DNA from 4 places in the Mesorhizobium sp. B2-3-7 genome. Region 1 is predicted to be linked to each of the others. Evidence: riboswitches for the same ligand, from Rfam matches in the RefSeq annotation. Region 1 holds a riboswitch; each other region holds the start of a gene.
What was found. Region 1 has a riboswitch for cobalamin ahead of FJ940_RS27525 (aromatic ring-hydroxylating dioxygenase subunit alpha). Riboswitches for the same ligand answer to the same signal wherever they lie in the genome.
Positions count from the first base shown of each region.

Region 2: it holds a riboswitch for cobalamin, as region 1 does, so the genes downstream of both, FJ940_RS14505 (CbtB domain-containing protein) here and FJ940_RS27525 (aromatic ring-hydroxylating dioxygenase subunit alpha) in region 1, are expected to answer to the same signal.
Region 3: it holds a riboswitch for cobalamin, as region 1 does, so the genes downstream of both, bluB (5,6-dimethylbenzimidazole synthase) here and FJ940_RS27525 (aromatic ring-hydroxylating dioxygenase subunit alpha) in region 1, are expected to answer to the same signal.
Region 4: it holds a riboswitch for cobalamin, as region 1 does, so the genes downstream of both, FJ940_RS09070 (ABC transporter ATP-binding protein) here and FJ940_RS27525 (aromatic ring-hydroxylating dioxygenase subunit alpha) in region 1, are expected to answer to the same signal.

Region 1 covers NZ_VFVV01000020.1:66,359-71,826, reverse strand. Annotated here, with positions in the region: gene FJ940_RS27530 (hybrid-cluster NAD(P)-dependent oxidoreductase) at 1-916, opposite strand, end outside; gene FJ940_RS27525 (aromatic ring-hydroxylating dioxygenase subunit alpha) at 936-2,183, opposite strand; cobalamin riboswitch at 2,314-2,516, opposite strand; gene FJ940_RS27520 (DUF680 domain-containing protein) at 2,995-3,192, shown strand; gene FJ940_RS27515 (DUF680 domain-containing protein) at 3,262-3,468, shown strand; gene FJ940_RS27510 (DUF680 domain-containing protein) at 3,540-3,776, shown strand; gene ugpC (sn-glycerol-3-phosphate ABC transporter ATP-binding protein UgpC) at 3,863-4,975, opposite strand; gene FJ940_RS27500 (alpha-glucosidase) at 5,001-5,468, opposite strand, start outside.
Region 2 covers NZ_VFVV01000006.1:289,575-295,042, forward strand. Annotated here, with positions in the region: gene FJ940_RS14495 (MFS transporter) at 1-872, shown strand, start outside; gene FJ940_RS14500 (aromatic ring-hydroxylating dioxygenase subunit alpha) at 876-2,045, opposite strand; cobalamin riboswitch at 2,180-2,376, shown strand; gene FJ940_RS14505 (CbtB domain-containing protein) at 2,412-2,591, shown strand; gene FJ940_RS14510 (CbtA family protein) at 2,607-3,404, shown strand; gene cobU (bifunctional adenosylcobinamide kinase/adenosylcobinamide-phosphate guanylyltransferase) at 3,397-3,912, shown strand; gene cobO (cob(I)yrinic acid a,c-diamide adenosyltransferase) at 3,914-4,528, shown strand; gene cbiB (adenosylcobinamide-phosphate synthase CbiB) at 4,862-5,468, opposite strand, start outside.
Region 3 covers NZ_VFVV01000002.1:413,686-419,153, reverse strand. Annotated here, with positions in the region: gene FJ940_RS05935 (pirin family protein) at 1-12, opposite strand, end outside; gene FJ940_RS05930 (DUF2277 domain-containing protein) at 53-319, opposite strand; gene FJ940_RS05925 (exodeoxyribonuclease VII small subunit) at 418-669, opposite strand; gene FJ940_RS05920 (histone deacetylase family protein) at 673-1,599, opposite strand; cobalamin riboswitch at 1,721-1,900, shown strand; gene bluB (5,6-dimethylbenzimidazole synthase) at 1,949-2,701, shown strand; gene FJ940_RS05910 (TetR/AcrR family transcriptional regulator) at 2,747-3,352, opposite strand; gene FJ940_RS05905 (MFS transporter) at 3,473-4,696, shown strand; gene ribB (3,4-dihydroxy-2-butanone-4-phosphate synthase) at 4,747-5,468, opposite strand, start outside.
Region 4 covers NZ_VFVV01000003.1:454,975-460,442, forward strand. Annotated here, with positions in the region: gene FJ940_RS09060 (iron ABC transporter permease) at 1-851, opposite strand, end outside; gene FJ940_RS09065 (ABC transporter substrate-binding protein) at 860-1,807, opposite strand; gene FJ940_RS09070 (ABC transporter ATP-binding protein) at 1,804-2,634, opposite strand; cobalamin riboswitch at 2,891-3,100, opposite strand; gene FJ940_RS09075 (LacI family DNA-binding transcriptional regulator) at 3,163-4,188, opposite strand; gene FJ940_RS09080 (Gfo/Idh/MocA family oxidoreductase) at 4,370-5,401, shown strand; gene FJ940_RS09085 (sugar phosphate isomerase/epimerase) at 5,404-5,468, shown strand, end outside.

The DNA of each region.
Region 1 (5,468 bases):
GCGCCGTCTGCAGCACCGTCTGGCCGGCGACGCATGCGGCATCGACGTCCGAAATCGAGAACCGGATCGGCGTCGCGGCTTCGACAGGAATGGCTGCACCGTCTCCAGTCGGCGAGGCGAACGGCGCCGGGATTTCTTCCAGCAGCGGCGCTGCAAAGCTTTCCTGATGGTATCTCGCCATGTCGAAGCCGGCGGCTTCGAGCATGCCGCGCACGGCACGCATGAAGGGGTCGGGGCCGCAGCAGAAGATTTCGCGCTCTCGGAAATCGGGCGCCAAAAGCGGCAGCCGGATGGCGTCGATGCGGCCCATATGGCCGAACCAGCCTTCCCGGCTCGACCGCTCCTCGATCATGAAACCGAGCGACAGGCCGGGCATGCGGCTGCCGAGCAATTCCAGCTCCTTGCGGAAGATGATCTCTTCGGGGCGGCGGGCGCAGTTGACGAAGCCGACATCGGTCCATGGCGCGCAGTCATTCAGCCAGCGCAGCATCGACATCATCGGCGTCACGCCGGAGCCGGCCGAGATGAACAGATATTTGGCCGCCGGGTGGCTGTGCAGCGAAAAGTCTCCGGCCGGCCCATACGCCTTGACGTGCGAACCAGGCCTCAAATGGTCGAACATCCAGCGTGTGCCGGTGCTGCCGGCCTGCGCCTTCACCGTCACCGCGATCGAGAATGGCCGTGAAGGCGAAGACGACAGCGTGTAGGTGCGCATCAGCAACCCATCCGCTGTCGGCAGTTCCAGCGTCACGAACTGGCCCGGCTTGTAGCGGAACCAGGTCTGGTTGTCGGAGCGGAAGGTGAAGGTCTTTACATCAGGCGCCTCGTCGCTCACGCCGATCACTTCCAGCACCTGGAGCCTGTCGTTCCAGGGCGCCATCTGATCGAGATGGCGATAGAGGCCGAGATCCGTCATCGCATTCATCCCTTACCTCTCAAGCAACGCTGCGCAGGGCCGGCCGGCCGTCTTCGGCGAGGCGCGGACCGATGAAACGCGCGTACCAGTCGACGAACTGGATGACGCCGCCTTCGTGCAGTTCGGAATAGGGGCCGGGTTCATAGGCCGGCGACAGGATGCCGAAGGCGTTTTCCTCGACGATGCGACGATCCTGGCCGTTGGTCTCGGTCCAGACATGGGTGAGTTCGGCGAGATCATAGTCGACGCCCTCGACCGCGTCCCTGTGAACCAGCCATTTGGTCGTCACCGCGGTCTCGGTGGCGCTGATCGGCAGCACGCGGAACGTGACGGCGTGGTCGCCAAGGATGTGGTTCCAGGTCGTCGGATAGTGATAGAGCAGCAAGGAGCCGATGCGGTCGGTGGCAACGCCGTCGGACAGGTTCTTCTTGACCGCGCGTTTTCCCGTCATCGTATAACTGACGGCATCGCGCAGCAGCGGCGCGCGGGTGGCACGGTACTGTCCGGCCGGGTCGATGCGGAACCTGCTCGGCAGGCCTGCCGCCTCGCATTTGGCCCAGTGCGCCAGCATCTCCGGGTCGCCGTCGGCGTCTTGCACGCCAGTCACGGTCGGCGCCTCCGGGAAGGTCTTGCAGAGCTCCGGATGGTTGCCGGCGCAATGATAGCATTCGCGGTTGTTTTCCCAGACCAGCTTCCAATTGCCCTTCTCGACGATGGTGCTCTCGAAGGCGACCTTTGCTTCGCGCAGCCGATGCGGCAGCAAATAGGGTTCGATCATCGTCCGCATCGGCGCGAAATCCGCCGGCTCGTCGGCGAGGCAAATGAAGATGTAGCCGCCGACGCTTTCGCAGGCGACCGGCTTCAGGCCGAACTGGCTCTTGTCGAAACCCTCGGCCATCTGCCTGGCGAACAGCAGCCTGCCGTCCAGTTCATAGGTCCACTGATGGTAGGGGCAGACGAGCTTCGCCGCCGTGCCCTTGTCTGTGTTGCAGACGCGGCTGCCGCGATGGCGGCAAGAATTGTGGAAGGCGTTGATGTTGCCCTTCTGGTCACGCACCAGCACCACAGGATAGTCGCCGATCTGCACGGTGATGAAGCTGCCGGGCCGGGGCAGTTCGCAATCATGGCCGATGAACAGCCAGTCGCGGTACCAGATCAGCTCCATGTCGAGCTTGAAGTAGTCGGGATCGGTATAGAAGGGCTGCTCGAGCGAGAAGCCGTCCCTGCGGCCTTGCAGCCGTTTCAGCATGTCGTTGCGCGCATCCATGTCCTGTCCTCGCATTGAAGTCCTGTCCTCGCATCGAAGGACTGAACGGAGGGGAGAGAGGAAGGATCAAGCAGCGCGCCGGCTTGCGCCGGACATGCACCATCCGCCTCTTGACCGCCCGCCGCGATCAGTCGAGTCCAACATCTCGGGCTGGTTTCCGGGCTCTGGAGCTGTCCTTGCGGACTGTCGCGACACCTTCCCAGGCCTTTGCCCAGTGGTCTCCCGTTGCGACCTGAACTCCACCACCGTTGCGGGGGCAGCGCCGGATTCTGACCGGCTTCCCAATTCTCCGCCTCGTCGTCACGCGGCGGCACCTGAGATGGCAGGATCTAACCATGATCGCCGACTTGTCGTCGGCATGAAAACGACATCGCATCCATGCCGCGCGACACGCATTGGAAACGGCGCGGCCGCCGTTGCAGGGCAGAAAGCCTCAGGTCGCCGCCTCGGATTCCGTCTCGTGGCGGAGGCAAAAAAGGTTAACGGTTTCGAAAAGTGACTGTTAGCGCCCTCTAAAATCGAACCGAACGGTTCGTTTCTGTTGACGATGCGTGCAGGACGGTGTGAACACTGGGCCTTCGACACAGTTGGTGATCGCGCGACGCGTTTGCATAACCAACTGATAGTAAACAGAAAAAAACGAATGTTGAAGGCTCTGGCACAATTTCAAGTGGTGGAAACTTGGTCCACACGGAAAAACTTCGTGATTGGAAATGGCGGTATGGCTTTCCCACATCGGGGCTGTCCGAACGACGCGATTTCCTCCCAAGACACGCCGCTAGACGGACGGAAAAATACTGGAGTATCAAAAATGAAAAAGATCATTCTCACTGCCGCCGCCCTTCTGGCTGTTTCCGGCAGCGCCTTCGCTAGTAGCGACCATTATGGTTCGAATGCCCCTGCGGCCACCGCCGTCGACAGCTCGTACACCGCTTCGACCAAGAAGTCGGAACCGGCTGCCCAGACGCCTGTCCAGGGTGCCGATCGCAACCTCTTCGGCAACAACTAACAGCCGATCTCCAGTTGACGGCGGGCCTTCCGCCGTCCTGGCGAAATTTGAGAATTCAGGAGACTTGAAATGAAGAAGATCGTTCTTGCTGCCGCCGCCGTCCTGGCCGTGTCGGGCAGCGCTTTCGCCGGCAGCGACAACTATGGCTCCAATGGCGCCAACCAGCCCGCGGCCACTTCGACGGACAGCTCATACACCGCTTCGACCAAGACGCCGGCTCCGGCTGCCCAGGCACCTGTTCAGGGTGCCGACCATAACCTCTTCGGCAACAACTAACAGCCGATCCTGCAGCAGATGGCGGGCAAGCCCGCCTCTGCGGTGGAATTTGAGAATTCAGGAGACTTGAAATGAAAAAGATCATCCTTGCTGCCGCCGCCGTCCTGGCCGTTTCGGGCAGCGCTTTCGCCAGCAGCGACAACTATGGCTCCAATGGCGCCAATCAGCCTGCCGTCACCTCGGTCGACAATGCGCACACGGCTTCGATCCGCGACAGCGGCTCGCCGGTCTACAAGCTGCTCAATTCGTCGGGCGATGAACACAAGTCCGCCCCTCAGGGCAGTGACCGGAATCTCTTCGGCCACTAACAGCCGAAGCTGACACCAGACAGGAGCGGCGGGCTTTGCCCGCCGCTCCTTTTTTGCGTGACCGGCAATTAATTCATGGCCTGCTCTCAGGCCGCTTTCGCTTCCGTCTCGTGCAGCGCGAAGGATCGTCCATCCGCGTCGAAGATATGAAGGTCTCCGGCGTCGGCGCTCAGCCGCAGTGTCGCCCCGCGCTTGACCTCGACATTGCCCGGCAGCTTGGTCACCAGCGGCAGGTCGGCGCGGCCGATGTCGACATAGACGAGTTGCACCTCGCCGAGCTGCTCGACATAATCCACCGTTCCTTCGAACAGATAGTCCGTGCCGCCGGCGATCGTCAGGTCCTCCGGCCGCACGCCGAAGCTCACCGACGCGCCCTTGGCCGAGGCCGGCGTCGCGATCGGCACCGTAGCCTTGCGGCCGCCGACATGACTGATGACGGTCGGATTGCCCGATTTGTCGATGGTCGCCGGCAGGATGTTCATGGCCGGCGAGCCGATGAACTGGGCAACGAACAGATTGCCGGGTTTCTTGTAGAGTTCCATCGGCGTGCCGACCTGCTCGATATGGCCCTCCTTCAGCACCACGATGCGGTCGGCCAGCGTCATCGCCTCGACCTGGTCGTGGGTGACATAGATCATGGTGGTGTTGGGCATCGATTCCTTGAGCTTGGCGATCTCGATGCGGGTGGCGACGCGCAGCGCGGCGTCGAGGTTCGACAGCGGTTCGTCGAACAGGAACACCTTCGGGTTGCGCACGATGGCGCGGCCGATGGCCACGCGCTGGCGCTGGCCGCCCGACATCGCCTTGGGGAGGCGGTCGAGATAGTTGGTCAGCTGCAGGATCTCTGCCGCCTGGCGCACGCGCTTGTCTATCTCGGCCTTGCTTTCCTTGCCGATCTTCATCGAAAACGCCATGTTGTCGTAGACCGTCATATGCGGATAGAGCGCGTAGGACTGGAACACCATGGCGATGCCGCGTTTCGACGGCGGCACGTCGTTGACCACCTCGCCGGCTATTCTGAGCTCGCCCGAGGTGATCTCCTCGAGCCCTGCGATCGAGCGCAGCAATGTCGACTTGCCGCAACCCGACGGCCCGACGAAGACGATGAACTCGCCCGATTTGATGTCGAGGTCGATGCCGTGCAGAATGTTGAGATTGCCGTATGATTTCTTCACTTGCCTCAGCGTGACATCGGCCATGTTTCCCTCCAGTGGTCGCTAGAATTCAGTCGATGCGCCCGAACCAGGCGCCGTAGCCGCCGAGGCGGATGGAGCCGGAGCTCTGCTGTCCCGAAAATCCGTGTCCGGGCAAAGGTTGCAGCGATCGACCGCCAAGGTCAACCTCCGCTGGCCCGGATCCCAGGTTGAAGACGCAGACGATCTGCTCGTTGCCCGCGCGGCGCGTGAAGGCGACAGTGTCGCCCTGGCTTTCGATGAAATTGATATCGCCCTTGGCCAACGCCGGATGGGCACGGCGGAAGCCGAGAAAGCGTCGGTAGTGTTCGAGCAGCGAATGCTCGTCGCCTTGCTGGACATTGACGGCTTGCGACAGGTGCTTGGCCGGCACCGGCAACCACGGCTTTGCCTGGGAGAAGCCGCCATTCCTGGCGCTGCCGTCCCACACCATCGGCGTGCGGCAGCCGTCGCGGCCCTTGAATTCCGGCCAGAAGCGGATGCCGTAGGGATCTTGCAG
Region 2 (5,468 bases), on a different contig from region 1:
GCATGCTGTGCCGTGTCATGGGCGCCAGTGCGCTGTCGATCACGCTCAACCTCTACATCATGGACCACATCCGCAAGACCGATTTCATGCAGGCCGAATCGCTGCGCATGGCGTGGTCGATGTTTGCCTGGACGGGTGGGCCGACGCTCGGCATCTTTCTCTACACGCGCTTCGGCATCTATGCCGCGCATGGCGCGGTCGCCGTATTCGCCTTGGCCCTGCTGGCGTTGTTCTGGACCTACCGGCTCGGCGACAATCCCTCGATCCGGCCGGGCAAGACGCGCCCGGTCAACCCGCTGGCCAATATCGGCCGCTTCGTCGCGCAGCCGAGGCTGAGGCTGGCCTGGCTGATCGCCTTCGGCCGCTCCTGCTTCTGGACGACATTTTTCGTCTATGGCCCGCTGTTCATGGTCATCACCGGTGAGGGCGAACTTGCCGGCGGCATTCTGGTTTCGGCAGGCAACGCGCTTTTGTTCATGGCGATTTTCTGGGGCAAGGCCGGTAAGCGCTTCGGCGGCCGCAGGACCATGACTTTTGCCTATTTCGCCATGTCGGTGGTGCTGCTGGCGGCGGGTGCCGTCGGCGAAAGCGCGCCGCTCGTCACCGGCGCCTTCCTGCTGTGCGGCGCCTTCTTCACCATCGCGCTCGACGCGCTGGGCTCGACCGCCTTCATGCGCTCGGTCCGCTCTTATGAGCGGGCGCAGATGGCTGCGGTCTACCGCACTTATCTCGACTTTTCCGAACTGACGCCGCCGCTGGTCTACTCGGTGGTGCTGGCCTTTTTCGGACTGGGCTCGGTTTTCGTCACGCTCGGCCTGCTTGCGGCGGTCTGCGGTTATGTCACCTGGCGGTATCTGCCGAAGTCGCTGTGAAGCTTACGGCACAAGCGCAGCATGTCGTTCGCGTACCCAATCGTGGAAGCGGTGGAGGTCGTACTCCTCCGGCATCAGCACGCCGGCCTTATGGCGCATGGAGCGCAGCCCTTTCTGGTTGACCTCGCAGATCGCGGCATCCTCCTCCAGCACCTGGGTGCCGAATCCGACGATGTTGTCGATGTCGGTGGCGGCGAGCGCGTCGGGCGCGAACAGCCATTCGGCGGTCAATTCGGTCTGCTCGGGGCCAAGCGGCACCAGCCGTACGGACCTGACATAGTCGACGTGGCCGACGATGAACATCGAGGGCAGGCTGGTGGCGTAGGTCTGGCCGGCGGCGCGCTCGGCCGGCGTCAGGCCCGAAAAGACCGGCCCATGCGCCTGGCCGTCACGTGACCATGTTTCGGCACCCGCCCGCAGCCCGCCGGAAAATTCCGGCGCGTCATTGTCGGCATGGCGGGTCCATTCGGGGTCGTCATGCCGGCCCATCAGGCCGCGGCCGTACATCGGCACCAGCCGCGACAGGTCCTTGTGGACGCCGGGGCAATGCAGGCATTCGTTGAAGTTTTCCCAGAAGATCTTCCAGTTGCAGTTCATCACCTTGCGCAGCACATGGCCCGATACCAGCGATTCCAGCGGCCAGTTGCCGAGATCGCCGGAGGCCGGGTCGAAGGATGAGTGCGCCGAGCCGGCGGCATCTTCCGCGAGATTGACGAAGACGAAGCCGCGCCAGACCGACAGCGCGACGCGATAGAGCGGATGGTCCGCCTTGTCGAAACCTTCGGGCAGCGTTTTCGATGGCACGCGCACGAGCTCGCCGCGCAGCGAATAGGACCATGCGTGGTAGGGGCAGGTGATCAGCCGCGCCTTCAGCCGCCCCTCGCGTTCCTGGCAAAGCTGCGAGCCGCGATGCCGGCAGGTGTTGTGGAAGGCGCGCAGTTCGCCGGTATCGTCACGCAGCACGACGATCTCCTGGCTGCCGACACGGAAGGTGCGGAAAGCCAGCGGTTGGGCGAGATCAGCTTCACGGCAGACGAGCAGCCAGTTCCTGTACCAGATGGCGTCGAGGTCGCGCTGGTAGGCCGCCGCATCCCAATAGGCCGAGGACGGCAATGTCGGCTCGGCCCGGGTGAGGCCGTTATAGGGGGCGTGCTGGCTCTGGACGGGCTGCATGGCTGGCCTCCTGTGAGGATGGCAGCCGACACCCGGCCACGGAAATTGTCAATTGCAGCGGAGCAAGCGGCCGGACGGCGCTAAAGCGCTTGTCGCCGTCGGAATTTGGTTTGCCGGATGCGGCGATTTTCCCTATAGTCACCTTCGTCGTCGGTTCCGATTGGAGCCAAGAGGGAATGCGGTGCGGGCAGATTTGTTGCCCAATGCCGTGGCTGCCCCCGCAACTGTGTGCGGTAGTCCTCTCCATATGCCACTGAAGATTTTCTTCGGGAAGGTGGGGAAGGGCGCTGATCCGCGAGCCAGGAGACCTGCCGGCGACAGGAAACTGACTTCGATGCCCTCGGGTGGAGGGTGAAAGGACAAGACATGAATACCGCTTCCGTCTCCCTCGGCGCCTCCATCTCCTCGCAGTCGCGCCTCCTGCAGCTCGCGCTCGCGGCGCTGCTCGGCGTTTTCGTCGTAGGCTTTGTCGGTTTCTCGCATATCGACGCGGTCCACAATGCCGCGCACGACTATCGCCACTCGATGGCGTTTCCCTGCCACTGATAGGGATTTGACATCATGAACCTGTTTCGCAACGTCGTGTTCATCGCGGCGATCGCAGGGCTCGTGGCCGGTGTCGTTCTCGCCTGCATGCAGGCCTATGCCACCGTGCCGTTGATCCTGAAGGCGGAAGTCTACGAACAGGCCGGCGGCGGCCACCACCACGACCATACCGCACCGGCCCCGACCGACAACAACGCCATGAACTCTGCCGCCCCGGCGGGCAATGCCATGAGCTCCGCCGCGCCGGCAGCCGCTGAAGCTGTTCCGGCTGAAGAGGAAGGCTGGGCGCCGGCCGACGGCTTCGAGCGCTTCGCCTTCAGCGTGCTTGCCAACATCGTCACCGGCATCGGCTTCGCGCTGGTCCTGGTCGCGGTTTCGGAATTCGCCGGCGGCATCGGCAACTGGCGCCAGGGCGTGTTCTGGGGACTGGCCGGCTTTGCCGTGTTCACGCTGGCGCCGGGCCTCGGCCTGCCGCCGGAACTGCCGGCCATGCCTGCCGCCGAGCTTCTGCCACGCCAGATCTGGTGGACGGCGACGGTGGCGGCGACGGCGATCGGCCTTGCCCTGATCGCCTTCCGCAAATCACTGCCGCTGGCGATTCTGGGCGTGGTGTTGATCGTCGCGCCGCATATTGTCGGCGCGCCGCAGCCGGACAGTTTCGAGACGCCGATTCCGGAAGGCCTGCACCATCAGTTCGTGGTGGCGGTAACCGTAACCAACCTGGTGTTCTGGCTCGTGCTCGGCGCTGTCGTCGTCGTGGTGCGCGGACGCTTCACCGGCAGCGCGACGAGCCTGCGCGACAGCTTTGCCTGATCGCGGAAGACTGACCTTCATCATCGGCGGTGCGCGCTCCGGCAAGAGCGCGCACGCCGAAACGCTGATGACGGCCTTGCCTTCGCCATGGACCTACATCGCCACGGCGCAAGCCTATGACGACGAGATGCGGCAGCGCATCGCGTTGCACCGGTCGCGGCGCGGCGAGGGCTGGACGACCATCGATGCACCGCTTGGCCTTGTCGGTGCACTCGAGGCCCTACCGGAGGACCAGCCGGTCCTTGTCGACTGCCTGACGCTCTGGCTGACCAATCACATGCTGGCCGATCATGATGTAGAGGCCGAATGTCGGCGGCTGGCTGACATGCTGTCGCGGCCGCGCGGACCCTGGTTCGTGGTATCCAACGAGGTCGGGCAAGGCATCGTGCCCGACAATGCGCTGGGGCGCCGGTTCCGCGACGCCGCCGGCCGGCTCAACCAGCAGGTCGCGGCGATTGCCGAGACCGTGCTTTTGATGGTGGCGGGGCTGCCGCTCAAGGTGAAGTGACATGACCGACATCGACGAAAAGGACGAAGAGCGCCACCGCGCCAAGATGGCCAAGCGCAAGGCGGTCCAAGACGCCGAGGTGGCGAGCAAGACGGTCGAAAAGGGGCTGCTGATCGTCAACACCGGCCCGGGCAAAGGCAAGACCACGGCTGCCTTTGGCCTGGCGCTGCGGATGCTCGGCTACGGCAAGCGCGTCGGCGTCGTCCAGTTCATCAAGGGCAAATGGCATACGGGTGAGAAGGAGGCCTTCGCCGCCTTCGGCGACCGCGTCGTCTGGCACGCGATGGGCGAGGGGTTCACCTGGGAGACACAGGATCTGAAGCGCGACATCGCGGCGGCCGAGGCCGCCTGGGCCAAGGCGCTGGAGCTGATGGCCGATCCGTCGATCAGTCTCGTCGTGCTCGACGAACTCAACATCGCGCTGCGCTACGAGTATCTCGATCTGGACAAGGTGGTTGCCGCGCTGAAAGCGCGCCGCGAGGGCCTGCATGTCGTCGTCACCGGTCGCAACGCCAAGCCGGCGCTGGTCGAGGCGGCCGACCTGGTGACCGAGATGGGGCTGACCAAGCACCATTTCGCGGCGGGCGTGAAGGCGCAGCAGGGGGTGGAGTTTTGAGAGCTGTTGTCCCCTTTTGTGGATGAGCATTCAAGTCTGGTCGCCAAACGCTTCCAGCAGGGCTCACTTCCTTTCCCTCCGGAGGGGGGGAAAGGTGGCGCTGCGAAGCAGCGACGGATTGGGGGAAGGCGGTTATCGAACGCGCGGTCCGCAGACAGGCAGGCGCAACCCGGCGGGTGCGAGAAACGCGACTGCCGAGCTCGTCGACCCCCACTCCGTCTCGGCTCGCCGAGCCACCTCTCCCCCGATCGACGGGGGAGAGGAAAGGCGCGAACCTGTTGCAGCCCGGCTCCCTTCCTCCCCTTCGGGAGAGAACTCACGGGGGGGGTGAGATCATGCCAGAATGACGATCGCCGAAACCACGCCGAACAGCGCGATCAACAGGCAGTCGGCGACGCGGTAGAGTTTCAGCGCCCGCCTTATGTCGATGCTGTCGGCTTCGCGACGGCCGCCTTCGCCCATGAACGCGTCGTCGACAACGACGCCGCCATAGCTGCGCGGCCCGGCGAGCGCCAGGCCAAGTGCGCCGGCCATCGCCGCCTCCGGCCAGCCGGCATTGGGCGAGCGGTGTTTTTTCGCGTCGCGCCGCACCGCCTGCCATGCGGCTTTCGCGTCGGCGCCTTTCACCAGGAAAGCCGCCAACGTGATAAGCAACGCCGTCAGCCTCGACGCCGGCAGGTTGATCCAATCGTCGAAGCGTGCGGCTGCCATGCCGAACGCTTCGTGGCGCGGCGTGCGATGGCCGATCATCGAATCGGCGGTGTTGGCGGCCTTGTAGGCGGCGCCGCCGGCGAGGCCGCCGACGCCCGTCCAGAAGGCGGGGGCAACGATGCCGTCGGAAAAATTCTCGGCCAGGCTCTCGATCGCCGCGCGGCAGACGCCGGCCCTGTCGAGGGTTTCGGGATCGCGGCCGACGATGCGCGAGACGGCGGCGCGGCCC
Region 3 (5,468 bases), on a different contig from region 1:
AAAGAAGCTCATGAACTCTCCTTGTCAGCGGCCGATGGCTGCTTTGGCCAGATCAGGCAAAGCGGATCGCCGCCTTCGCCCGCAGCTTGGCCGCAACCTCCTCGCGATTGCGCGGATGCTGGTTGGTTTCAAGCGAATCGAGAAGCTCGCGCGCCGACGCCGCGATGGCCTCGACGGCATGGTCGAATGCGTGCTGGTTCTGCTTCGAAGGCCGCGTCGTTCCGCTCAGCTTGCGAACGAATTGAAGGGCTGCATCGCGCACCTCGTCGTTGGTCGCCGGCGGATCAAAATTGAACAGGGTCTTGATGTTTCTGCACATCGCTTCCGTATCTCCTCTTGTCCTGGAGCCGTTTCAATCGGGACGCGTTCTATCCTCAATCATGATCATGTCAAAAACCAGAGAGACGGCTGCGTGCCTCAATCCGCGTCCAGCGGCTCCGTCCCGACCGGCTTGCCGTCGCGGGACAGCCTGATCTTCTCCACCTTGTCCTCGGCCGCCTTCAGCAGCCGGTCGCAATGCACCTTCAGCGCCTCGCCGCGCTCGTAGATCCTGATCGACTGGTCGAGCGGCACATCGCCACGCTCCAGATCATCGACGATCTTCTCCAGCGCGTCGAGAGCCTGTTCGAAGCTCATCGCCTTGACGTCTTCGTTGGTTTCACCAGCCATCATTCATCCTTTCATCAGTCGCCCGACATGGGCGGCGACCGAAAATGCCAATCCTTGCAGATCGTAGCCGCCCTCGAGCAGGCTGACGAGCCGGTTGCCGCTGTGGCGCGCCGCGCGCTGCATGAGTTGGCCGGTCGCCCAGTCGAAATCATCCTCGGTCAGGTTGATCTCGGCCAGCGGGTCGCGATGATGCGCATCGAAGCCGGCCGAAATAATGATCAGGTCGGGTGCAAAATTGTCGAGCGAGGGCAGCACGCGCGACAGGAAGGCATCGCGGAACGCCTCGCTGCCGGTCTGCGGCGCAAGCGGCGCGTTGACGATGTTGCCGGCGCCGGTTTCGTTCTTTGCTCCGGTGCCGGGGTAGAGCGGCATCTGGTGCGTCGAGCAATAAAGCACGGACGGATCGTCCCAGAAAACATCCTGCGTGCCGTTGCCGTGATGCACGTCCCAGTCGACGATGGCGACACGTTCGATATCGTGTTTGCGCTGTGCATAACGTGCGGCGATGGCCGCCGTGTTGAACAGGCAGAAGCCCATCGCGGTCGCTTTCTCGGCATGATGGCCGGGCGGCCGGGCGGCGACGAAAACGTTGTCTGCCCTGCCGGCAAAGACGTCGTCGACGGCGGCGTTGGCGGCTCCGATCGCGGTGATCGCCGCCTGCCAGCTCTTCGGGCTGGCCGTTGTGTCGGCATCGATGCGGGCGATGCCCGTCTCGGGAATGGCGGCGCGTACCCGCTCGACGAAATCCTCGGGATGCGCGTAGAGAATGGTGGCCTCGTCGCCTTCCGGCGCCTCGAGGCGGTCGAGCGCGGCAAAAGCCTCGTCGTCGAGCACGCGCTCGATGGCGCGCAAGCGGTCCGGCCGCTCCGGATGGCCGGGCGGCGTGATGTGCTCAAGGAAGATCGGATGGGTGTAGAGACGAGTGGCCATGCCCCCTATCTAGTGCCCCGGCGCGGCGATGGCCATGCGTTGCGGCCTGATGGCTGGGGAAAATCGCGCCTGCGTCCATTCGCGTCGCCGCGGGGATTGGCGGCGCAGGGGCTTCGTCGTAAAGTCCCGGCCACTGCCTGGTGCCCGCCGCGAGCGGGAGAATCGGGAACACGGTTTGATACCGTGGCGTGCCCAACGCTGTAAGGGGGACCGCGCCGGTAATGCCACTGTCGATGACGGGAAGGCGCCGGATGCGGGTTGATCCCGAGCCAGAAGACCGGCCTGGCAGGCATCGTCATCCGCATGGTCAGGCGGACGGCAGTTGATTGCAATCGCAAGGGGACAAGCGATGCCGGACAATATGACCATCCCCGTGGGTGACGGATTCGACCAGATGGCGCGCGATGCGGTCTACCGCGCCATGTTCACGCGGCGCGATGTTCGCAGCCATTTTACATCAGAGGCCGTCGACGACGAGGTCTTGGCGCGGCTGCTGCTTGCCGCCCATCACGCGCCATCGGTCGGCTTCATGCAGCCATGGAATTTCATCGTCATTCGTGGCACCGAACGACGGGAACAGGTGCGCGACCTGTTCCTCGCGGCGCGCGAGCAGGAATTGCCGGCGATCGAGGAAGAGCGGCGGGCGCTCTACCGCAAGCTCAAGCTGGAAGGCATCTGCGAAAGCGCGCTCAATATCTGTATCACCTGCGACCGCCGACGCTCACAGGGTTCGCCGCTGGGACGCTGGCACAATCCCGAGATGGATCTCTACAGCACGGTCTGCGCGGTGCAGAATTTCTGGCTGGCGGCGCGCGCCGAAGGCGTCGGCGTCGGCTGGGTCAGCATTATCGAGGCGCAGGCGTTGAAAGACCTTCTGTCGATTCCCGGGCATGTGACGCCGGTGGCCTATCTCTGTGTCGGCCGTGTCTCGGAGTTCGCGCCGAAACCGGACCTCGAAACACATGGCTGGGGGCGGCGGCTGCCGCTGCCCGAGCTGATCATGAGCGAGACGTTTTGCGGACAGGGCGAAGTTCCGCTCAAATCAACGATCGCACGCCTCAAGGCGGCAACATGCGAAAAGTCTGACAAACCCTTGATTTGATTGCCGATATGGCATGCGCAGCGCGCTGCCGGCGGCCTGCCGTCGTCAGGCGGCTCCGGCATCCTTCCTCAACAATCCTTCGAGCAGTTGCTTGAATGCCGCCACCACGGTCTTCGACGTCGCTTCCGGGTCGTTCGAATTGGCGATCCGCTGCGCCGCCTGGCTGCTCGCCCCGTTGATCAGCCGTGCCGCGGTCTCGGGGTCTACGCCCGGGACAACCACCCCGTCGCCCTGCAGCGTCGTCAGGTGATCGGTCATCGACGCGACGCAGGCATTGGCGTTCGGCCATTGCGCGGGATCCCCCAGCACGGCCGGACCGTCCCGAAACATGATGCGCTGGATTTCCGGCTCCAGCGCCATTTCGATGTAGCTCGTGCATTCGTCGACGAAGCTTTGCCAGCGGGTCGGTGCTTTCGCTGCAACCTCATTCACCCGTGCCGCCATCTCGGCGTCTATCTCGGCGATAACCGCCTGCAAAAGCCCCTTCTTGTCCCCGAAATGATGATAGAGCGCACCGCGCGTCAGCCCGGCCGATGCGGTGAAATCATCCATCGATGCCTCGGCATAACCGATCGTTCCGAACGCATGCCGGGCCGCGGCAATCAATTTGGCGCGCGTTTCGGCGATCATTTCCCTGCGGGGCTTGTGCATCTCTTCTGGCCTTATCCACATACGTCACGTATGCCAATTGACATACGCGACGTATGATCTATTTAGTATTCATACGCATCGTATGTAATTTCCGAATCGCCTTTTGTCGAGGAACGGACCATGCAGAACCCCTATTCCGAGATCTTTCGAGCCCCTGGCGCCAAGGGCTTTGCCGCTGCAGGCTTCATGGCGCGCCTGCCGGTCGCCATGGCGCCGATCGGCATCGTGGCGATGCTGTCGCAGACGCGTGGCGAATACTGGCTGGCGGGTGCCGTCTCGGCGACATTCGCGCTGGCCAACGCTTTCCTGGCGCCGCAGATCTCCAGGCTGGTCGACCGCCTCGGCCAGACATGGATCGTCGTGCCCACCACCATCATCTCCGTGCTGGCATTCCTGCTGCTGATTGCGTCGGCCAATCAGGATTGGCCGGTATGGACAATGTTCGTGTCGGCGCTGCTGGCAGCGGCCATGCCCAGCATGCCGGCAATGGTGCGCGCGCGCTGGACCGAGCTTTTTCGCGGCCGGCCGGAGATGAACACCGCCTTCGCCTTCGAATCGGCGGCCGACGAACTGGTCTATATCGCCGGCGCGTCGCTGTCGGTGGGCCTCAGTGCGGCGCTGTTTCCGGAAGCAGGCATGCTGGCGAGCACGTTGTTTCTCGCTTTGGGCTCGATAGCATTCATCCTGCAGCGATCGACCGAGCCGAAAGTGCGGCCGGTGGACCATGGTTCGACTGGCTCGGCAATCCGCCTGCGGCCGGTACAGATCATCACCTTCGCCCTAATCTTCATCGGCGCGACCTTCGCGACGACGGAAGTGAGCACCGTGGCGATCACCAACGAGTTCGGCCAAGCCGGTGCCGCAAGCCTGGTGATCGGCGTCTATGCGCTGGGATCGTTCGTGTTGGGCATCGTGGTCGGCGCGCTCAACCTCAAGACGCCGCTACAGCGCCAGCTGACCGTCGCGGTCGCCATCATCGCAGTCAGCACGATTTTGCCGCTCACCGCCGACAGCGTGCCGATTTTGGCGCTGACCGTCTTCATCAGCGGCGTGGCGATCTCGCCGACTTTCATCACGGCATTCGGCCTGATCGAACGGCATGTGCCGGAAGCGATGCTGACCGAGGGCATTACCTGGGTGACAACGGGAATCGGCATCGGCATGGCGCTGGGCTCTTTCGCCGCCGGCGCGGTGGTGGATGCGTTCGGCGCCCAGAACGGGTTCTGGGTCTCGGTGGTCGCGGGCGGCATCGCGCTGGTCACGGTGCTGCTCGGCCAGCGCAGTCTTGCCACTCACAAATGCGAGTTGGATGGGTGTGAAGCGGCCGTCGCTGCCGCGGAATGAACCATGACGCGTCCGGTTCAGCGGATCGGACGCTATTGCCGCCGTCGAACCTAGAGAATCTCGGTCTTGGCGATGTGGATGCCAAAACCTTCGAGGCCGACATAGTGGCGCTCGCGCGAGGCGATCAAATTGATCGAGGAAATGCCGAGATCCTTCAGGATCTGAGCACCGAGCCCGATCTCGCGCCATTCATTCTCGCGGCGGCGCGCCTCTTCGTGGTCCTCCCGGTCGCCGCTCGCCGGCCGGTTGCGCTCCTGGTGGGCGACACCGACCGAGCCCTCGCGCAGATAGACGATGACGCCGCGCTTGCGCTCGCCCATCGCCTTCATGATGGCGTCCAGCCGGTGGCTGGTGCCGAAGACGTCGGTCACCACGTCCTCGGAGTGCAGACGCACAGGCACCTCTTCTCCGTCGCGGATGTCGCCGAAGACGACGGCGACATGGTGCATGGAATCCCACGGCAGCGTGTAGGTGAAGACCTGCGCCTTGCCGCCGAGCGTGTCGATCTCGGAGCACGCCACGCGTTCGACCAGCGTTTCCTTGCGTTGCCGGTAAGCAATGAGGTCGGCGACAGAAACCTGCTTCAGGCCGTGCTCCTCGGCAAAAGCCGCGACCTGCGGGCCGCGCTTGACGGTGCCGTCATCATTGACCAGTTCCGAGATCACGCCGATCGGCGGCAGGCCGGCGAGCTTGCACAGATCGACGGCCGCCTCGGTATGGCCCGAACGCATCAGCACGCCGCCTTCGCGCGCGATGAGCGGGAAGATGTGGC
Region 4 (5,468 bases), on a different contig from region 1:
AGCGGACCAGCCAGCGGCCGCGACAGATGCGGGATCATGAGGCCGACGAAGCCGATGACGCCGGCGACCGAAACCAGGATCGCGGTCGAAAACGCGGCGACCAGAAACGTCGTCCGTCGCATTCGCGCCACCGGCACGCCAAGACTTTCGGCGGCATTTTCGCCGGCCAGGAAAGCGTCCAGCCGGCGATGATTCCACAGCCCGTACGCCGCAATCGTGCCGGCCCCAAGCGCACCTAGCCAGATATTGTCCCACCGCGCCAGGCCGAGCCCGCCCATCGTCCAGAACAGCACCGAATGGGCGGCGCGCTGGTCACCGGCAAAGACCAGGTAATTGGTCAATGCGGTGAACATGAAGGAGACCGCAAGTCCGGCGAGGATCAGCCGTTCGGGGCCTTGTCCCCTCACCCGCGCAACCAGCAAAAGCACAACGCAAGCCGCCAGAATACCGCCGGTGAACGCGGCGATCGGTAGCGTCCAGATCCCGAAACTGTCGCCGAAGACGGTGATGACGGAGACAGCGCCGGCGGCGGCTCCCGACGAGAGACCGAACAGGAACGGATCGGCAAGATCGTTGCGCGTCACCGTCTGCAACAGCGCGCCGACCACGCCCAGGCCGCCGCCGAGACAGATGGCCAGGATGGTGCGCGGCAATCTGAGGTCGACGACGATCCTGCCGACCGGGCCGGACACGTCATGCCCCTTCAATCCGATCGCATGGCCAAGTGCTGCAACGACGTCGCCCAGCGGGATCATCGTCGAACCATAGGCGATCGATAGCAGCGCGAGCGCGGCCATAGCCGACGCGGCCGCCATCATGGCCAATACGAATGCCTTGTGCCGCAAAGTCATCTTCCCGGTTAAAATGCTTCCGGATGCATCGCCCTGGCGATCTTGCCGATCGCTTCGATGTTGGCCGGTCCGGGTGTCAGTTCGGCATAGCGAAGCGCCACGAAGCGTTCGTTCTTGACCGCGTCTATCTCCTTCATTGCCGGATGCGCTTTCAGGAAATCGAGCAGCTTCCGGTAGCCGCCGCCATCCTGATAGTCGAGCAGGATGAGGAATTGCGGATTGCGCGAGGCCACCGTCTCCCAATCCGTGTTGCCCCAGCTGGTGTCCATGTCGGCCATGATGTTGTCGCCGCCGGCCGCGGAAATCATGGCGTTGGGAATGGCGAACTTGCCTGATGTGAACGGCTTGTCCTCGCCGGAATCATAGAGGAAGACGCGCGTTCCCCTGCGGTCGCCGACCTTTGCGGCGATTTCGGCGAGCTGCGCCTTCCAGCCGGAGACGAGCTTATCCGCTTCGGCCTCCTTGCCGAAGATCTTGCCCAGCTTCTCGACATCGCCATAGAGCAGGTCCATCGAAGCGGCAGGCCGGTTCTTGTCGAGATGGACGCAGCTTTCCGTCAGCACCAGGGTCTTGATGCCGTGTGGCGCCAGCGTATCGGGCGTCACCTCGCCGCCCGGCTTCATGCCGTAATACCAGCCGGCGAAGAAGAAGTCGGGCTCGACAGCGACCAGGTTTTCCAGCGTCGGATATTTGGGCGCCAGTTCCGGGATCGAGCCTTGCTCGGCCTTGAATTCGGGGCCGACCTTGTACCATCCGGTGATGCCGGTCAGGCCGACGATCGACGGCTGCAGCTTCAGGGCGAAGGCCATCTCGGCCATGTTGAGATCGTGAATGACAGCGCGCTTTGGAGGCGCGTCGAAGGTCAGCGACTTGCCGCAGCTGTCGACCGTCACCGGAAAGGCGAAGGCCGTAGAGGCCAGCAGGGAGAAGGCAAGAGATACGGCAAGGCGTTTCACGGATGTTGCTCCTTCGTTGCACGGGAATTGGATCTGCGCTCACGAAGATGCGCGGCACGGTTCGGAACCTCGAACACCGTCAGCTCGCGGTCCTCCGTCGGGTGGCGCAACCTAAAGACGTCGACACCGAAGATCTCGCGGATCAGCTGCTGAGTGAGTGCTTCGCGTGGCGGCGCCAGCACATGCAACCGGCCATGGCCCATCACCGCGACCCTGGTGGCGAAAGGCGTCACCAGCGCCAGATCGTGCAGCACCGCGATCACGGTCATGCCGAGGCCTGCAACCAGTTCGAGCAACTCGCTGCGCGCCCGCGGGTCGAGATGGTTGGTCGGCTCGTCGAGGAACAGGATCTTCGGCTCCTGTGCGATGGCGCGGGCAAGCTGGGCGCGCTGGCGCTCGCCGCCCGACAGCGAGCCGATGGTGCGGCCAAGCAGCGGCAACAGCCCGGTCCGGCGCAGCGCCTCGACGACAATGTCGCGTTCCTCGCTCCTGTGCCTGCGGCCGGTATGCGGAACCCGGCCGAGCTCGACATAATCGATCACCGCCAGCCGTGGATCCGGTTGATCGGTCTGGCCGACGACGGCGATGTGCAGCGCCCGCTCGGCGGTCGAAATCCTGTCCAGCAGGCGCCCGGTGAGCTTCACTTCGCCCGAACTCGGCCGCAGCATGCCCGACAGCATGCGCAGCAATGTCGTCTTGCCGGCGCCGTTGGGACCGATGATGGCGAGACGGTCGCCCGCCGCCACCGAAAGGCTGACCGGATGCACCAGATGCAGGCCATCCGCCGCCGCGGCCAGGTCGCGGGCCTCGAGAAGCGGCGCGGTCATGGGCAATTCCTTGCAGGGCCTGCCGGAATACGGGCCAGCGTCTTGCTTGCCAATCCTGCCGGACGCTGGCCTGAATTCACCTCGGTGGCGATATCGCGGCAAAGCGTGCACACGATGATGCGATGCATGGGAATGCAGTGAATGCGATCGATGGAGCCGTCCAACTTCCGTCACTTTCAAAAATGGCGACGGAAGGAAGCTGGCTTGAACCGGTCGACAAGACCGAACCCCGCGTCTCCTCCCGGCACACCCCGTCCGGTCAACCCATGCAGATGGCAGGTCTCCTGGCTCGCGGGTCGTTGCGCCATCCTGCCTTCCCAGCCTTGCCGGCCAGTGGCTTCTCGGATTTTGCTCGCCGCTTACAGTTGCGGGGGCAGCCATGGCTTCGACCCGAAAATCGGGCCTCACCATGTTCCCTTTTCACCCCTCGCCTTGCGGCGCGGGGACCATCACGAGTCGCAGCCTAGGATGCAGGCAGCGTCGAGGCAAGGTCGATGCATGTTCTGTTATAACGATACAAACGTGTGGTCAATCACTATCGCGCGCCACCAGTTCCAGCGGCCAGACCTCGCGAATGATCTCTGGCCCTTTCGCGCCGGCGAAAGCCGGGAGCGAGGCGAGCAGGATTTCGCCGAGCCGCCGCCCCATCGGGTCAAGGCTCGGACGAAAGCCGGTCAGCGCCGGCGAGAAATAACGGCAGAGCGGCGTGTCGACGATGACGATCACCGCGACATCCTGCCCGGGCTTGATCCCCATTTCGGCGAGCGCTTTGCAGCCGCCGAGCGCCATCGAGTCGTTGTTGAAGATAATCGCGGTCGGCGGATCCTTCGACCGCATGACTTGCGGTGTCACCGCGTAGCCACCGGCTTCGTTGATAAAACCGTCCACAATCAGGCCGGGATCGACTTCGATGCCGTGCCGCCGCAGCGCCTTGCAATAACCCTCCAGAAACAGATAACCGAAATTCAGGTCAAGCGACGGCCGGATGGCGGCGATGCGGCGGTGGCCACGCGCAACCAGCCGGTCGACCGCATCGGCGCCCGCCTTCTCGAAATCCAGATCCAGAGAGGGATAGCTGTCGTCGCCGGACCGGCTTCGGCCGAGCGTCGCGAAGGGAAAGCCGGCCTTGCTCAGATAGTCGATGCGATCGTCCTCGCGCCGCGTCCAGGCCAGTACGACGGCATCGGCACGACGCGTCTCGACGACGCGGCGCAGCCGCTCCTGTTGATAATCCGCCGGCGCGCCCATGACGATGATCAGGTCCAGCCCGCACTCGGCCAATGTCGCTTGCAGTCCGGTGAGGAACGGAATGAAGAACGGCTCGCCATACTGCTGGTCGCCCGGATGCGGCTGCAGCATGAAAGCCACGGCATGGGTGGTGCCGCGGCGTAAGTTCCTGCCCGAGTGGTTCGGTGAATAATTGAGCTTCCGGGCCGCCTCGAGCACGCGCTGGCGTGTCTCGGCGTTCACGTCGGCGCGCCCGTTAAGCGCGCGCGAGACTGTACCGATCGAAATGTTCAGGTGCCGCGCAAGATCGTGAATGCTGGACGCCAAGACCTCCCCCTCCTGCTTCTGGCTAGCACCAGCCGGTCGTGCGGCCAAGGCGTTTCAGAGCCGACGGTACAAATCCGATTGACAATATATGCCATCGGGTGTGTCATCGTAAACGTTTACGGAAGTCATTTACGGACTGCCGTGGGTGCCAGCCAGGAGGGGTTGGCCGGAGGAGCGCTGGATGATGCACGTCGTCCTGGTCGGGTGCGGAGCCATGAGCAAAACCTGGCTCGAGGCCATCAGCCAATCCCCTGCCGTCAAGATCGTCGGTCTCGTCGACCTCGACGCCGACAGGGCGCGCCAGCGGGCACGCGAATACGACCTCGCCGGGGTCGCGATCGGGACCGATCTCGACGTCGTTCTCTCCCAGACCAGACCCGATGCGGTGTTCGACGTGGTCGTGCCTGCCGCCCGTCGCGCCGTGGCGAATTCGGCCTTTGCCCATGGCTGTCATCTGTTGACGGAAAAGCCGCTGGCCGACAGCCCGGACAATGCGCGCGCCATCATCGACGATGCGCGGCGCGCCCGGCGCATCCATGCCGTGGTGCAGAACCGCCGCTACGTCGCCAACGTCCGGCGCATCCGGCGCTTCCTCGGCTCCGGCGCCATCGGCGCTGCGACCAGCATCCATGCCGATTTTTTCATTGCGCCGCATTTCGGCGGTTTCCGCGAAGGCATGCGCCATGTGCTGCTGCTCGACATGGCGATCCATACATTCGACGCCGCCCGCTACATGGTCGATGGCGAGCCGACCGAAGTGTATTGCCGGGAATGGGAGCCGGCCAATTCCTGGTACCGGCAGGGATCGTCGGCAAGCGCCACCTTCGAGCTCGGCCAGGGCAAGATGTTCACCTATCGCGGCAGTTGGTGCGCCGACGGTTTCCGCACCAGTTGGGAAGGCAGTTGGCGCATCGTCGGCGAACGCGGCAGCCTGACCTGGGATGGTCATGACGAGTTGAAGGCCGAAGCCGTGCTGCCGGAACGCGAAGGCCTGCTCGACAAGGTCGTGTCGGTAGCGGTGCCGCCGCTCGACCCTGCCGACCGCATCGGCGGGCATCTCGGCGTCATGGAAGATTTCGTCCGCGCCGTGGAAACCGGCACCGAGCCGGAGACGCGCGGCGCCGACAATATCAAGAGCCTGGCCATGGTTTTCGCGGCGATCGAAAGCGCCGAGACCGGGCGCCGGATCGAAATCCCCAGGCAGGAAGGATGACCATGGCGGACCCGCTTCTCGACATCAGGATCGGCACCATGGTGCGGGCCAATCTCGAAGACCCGGC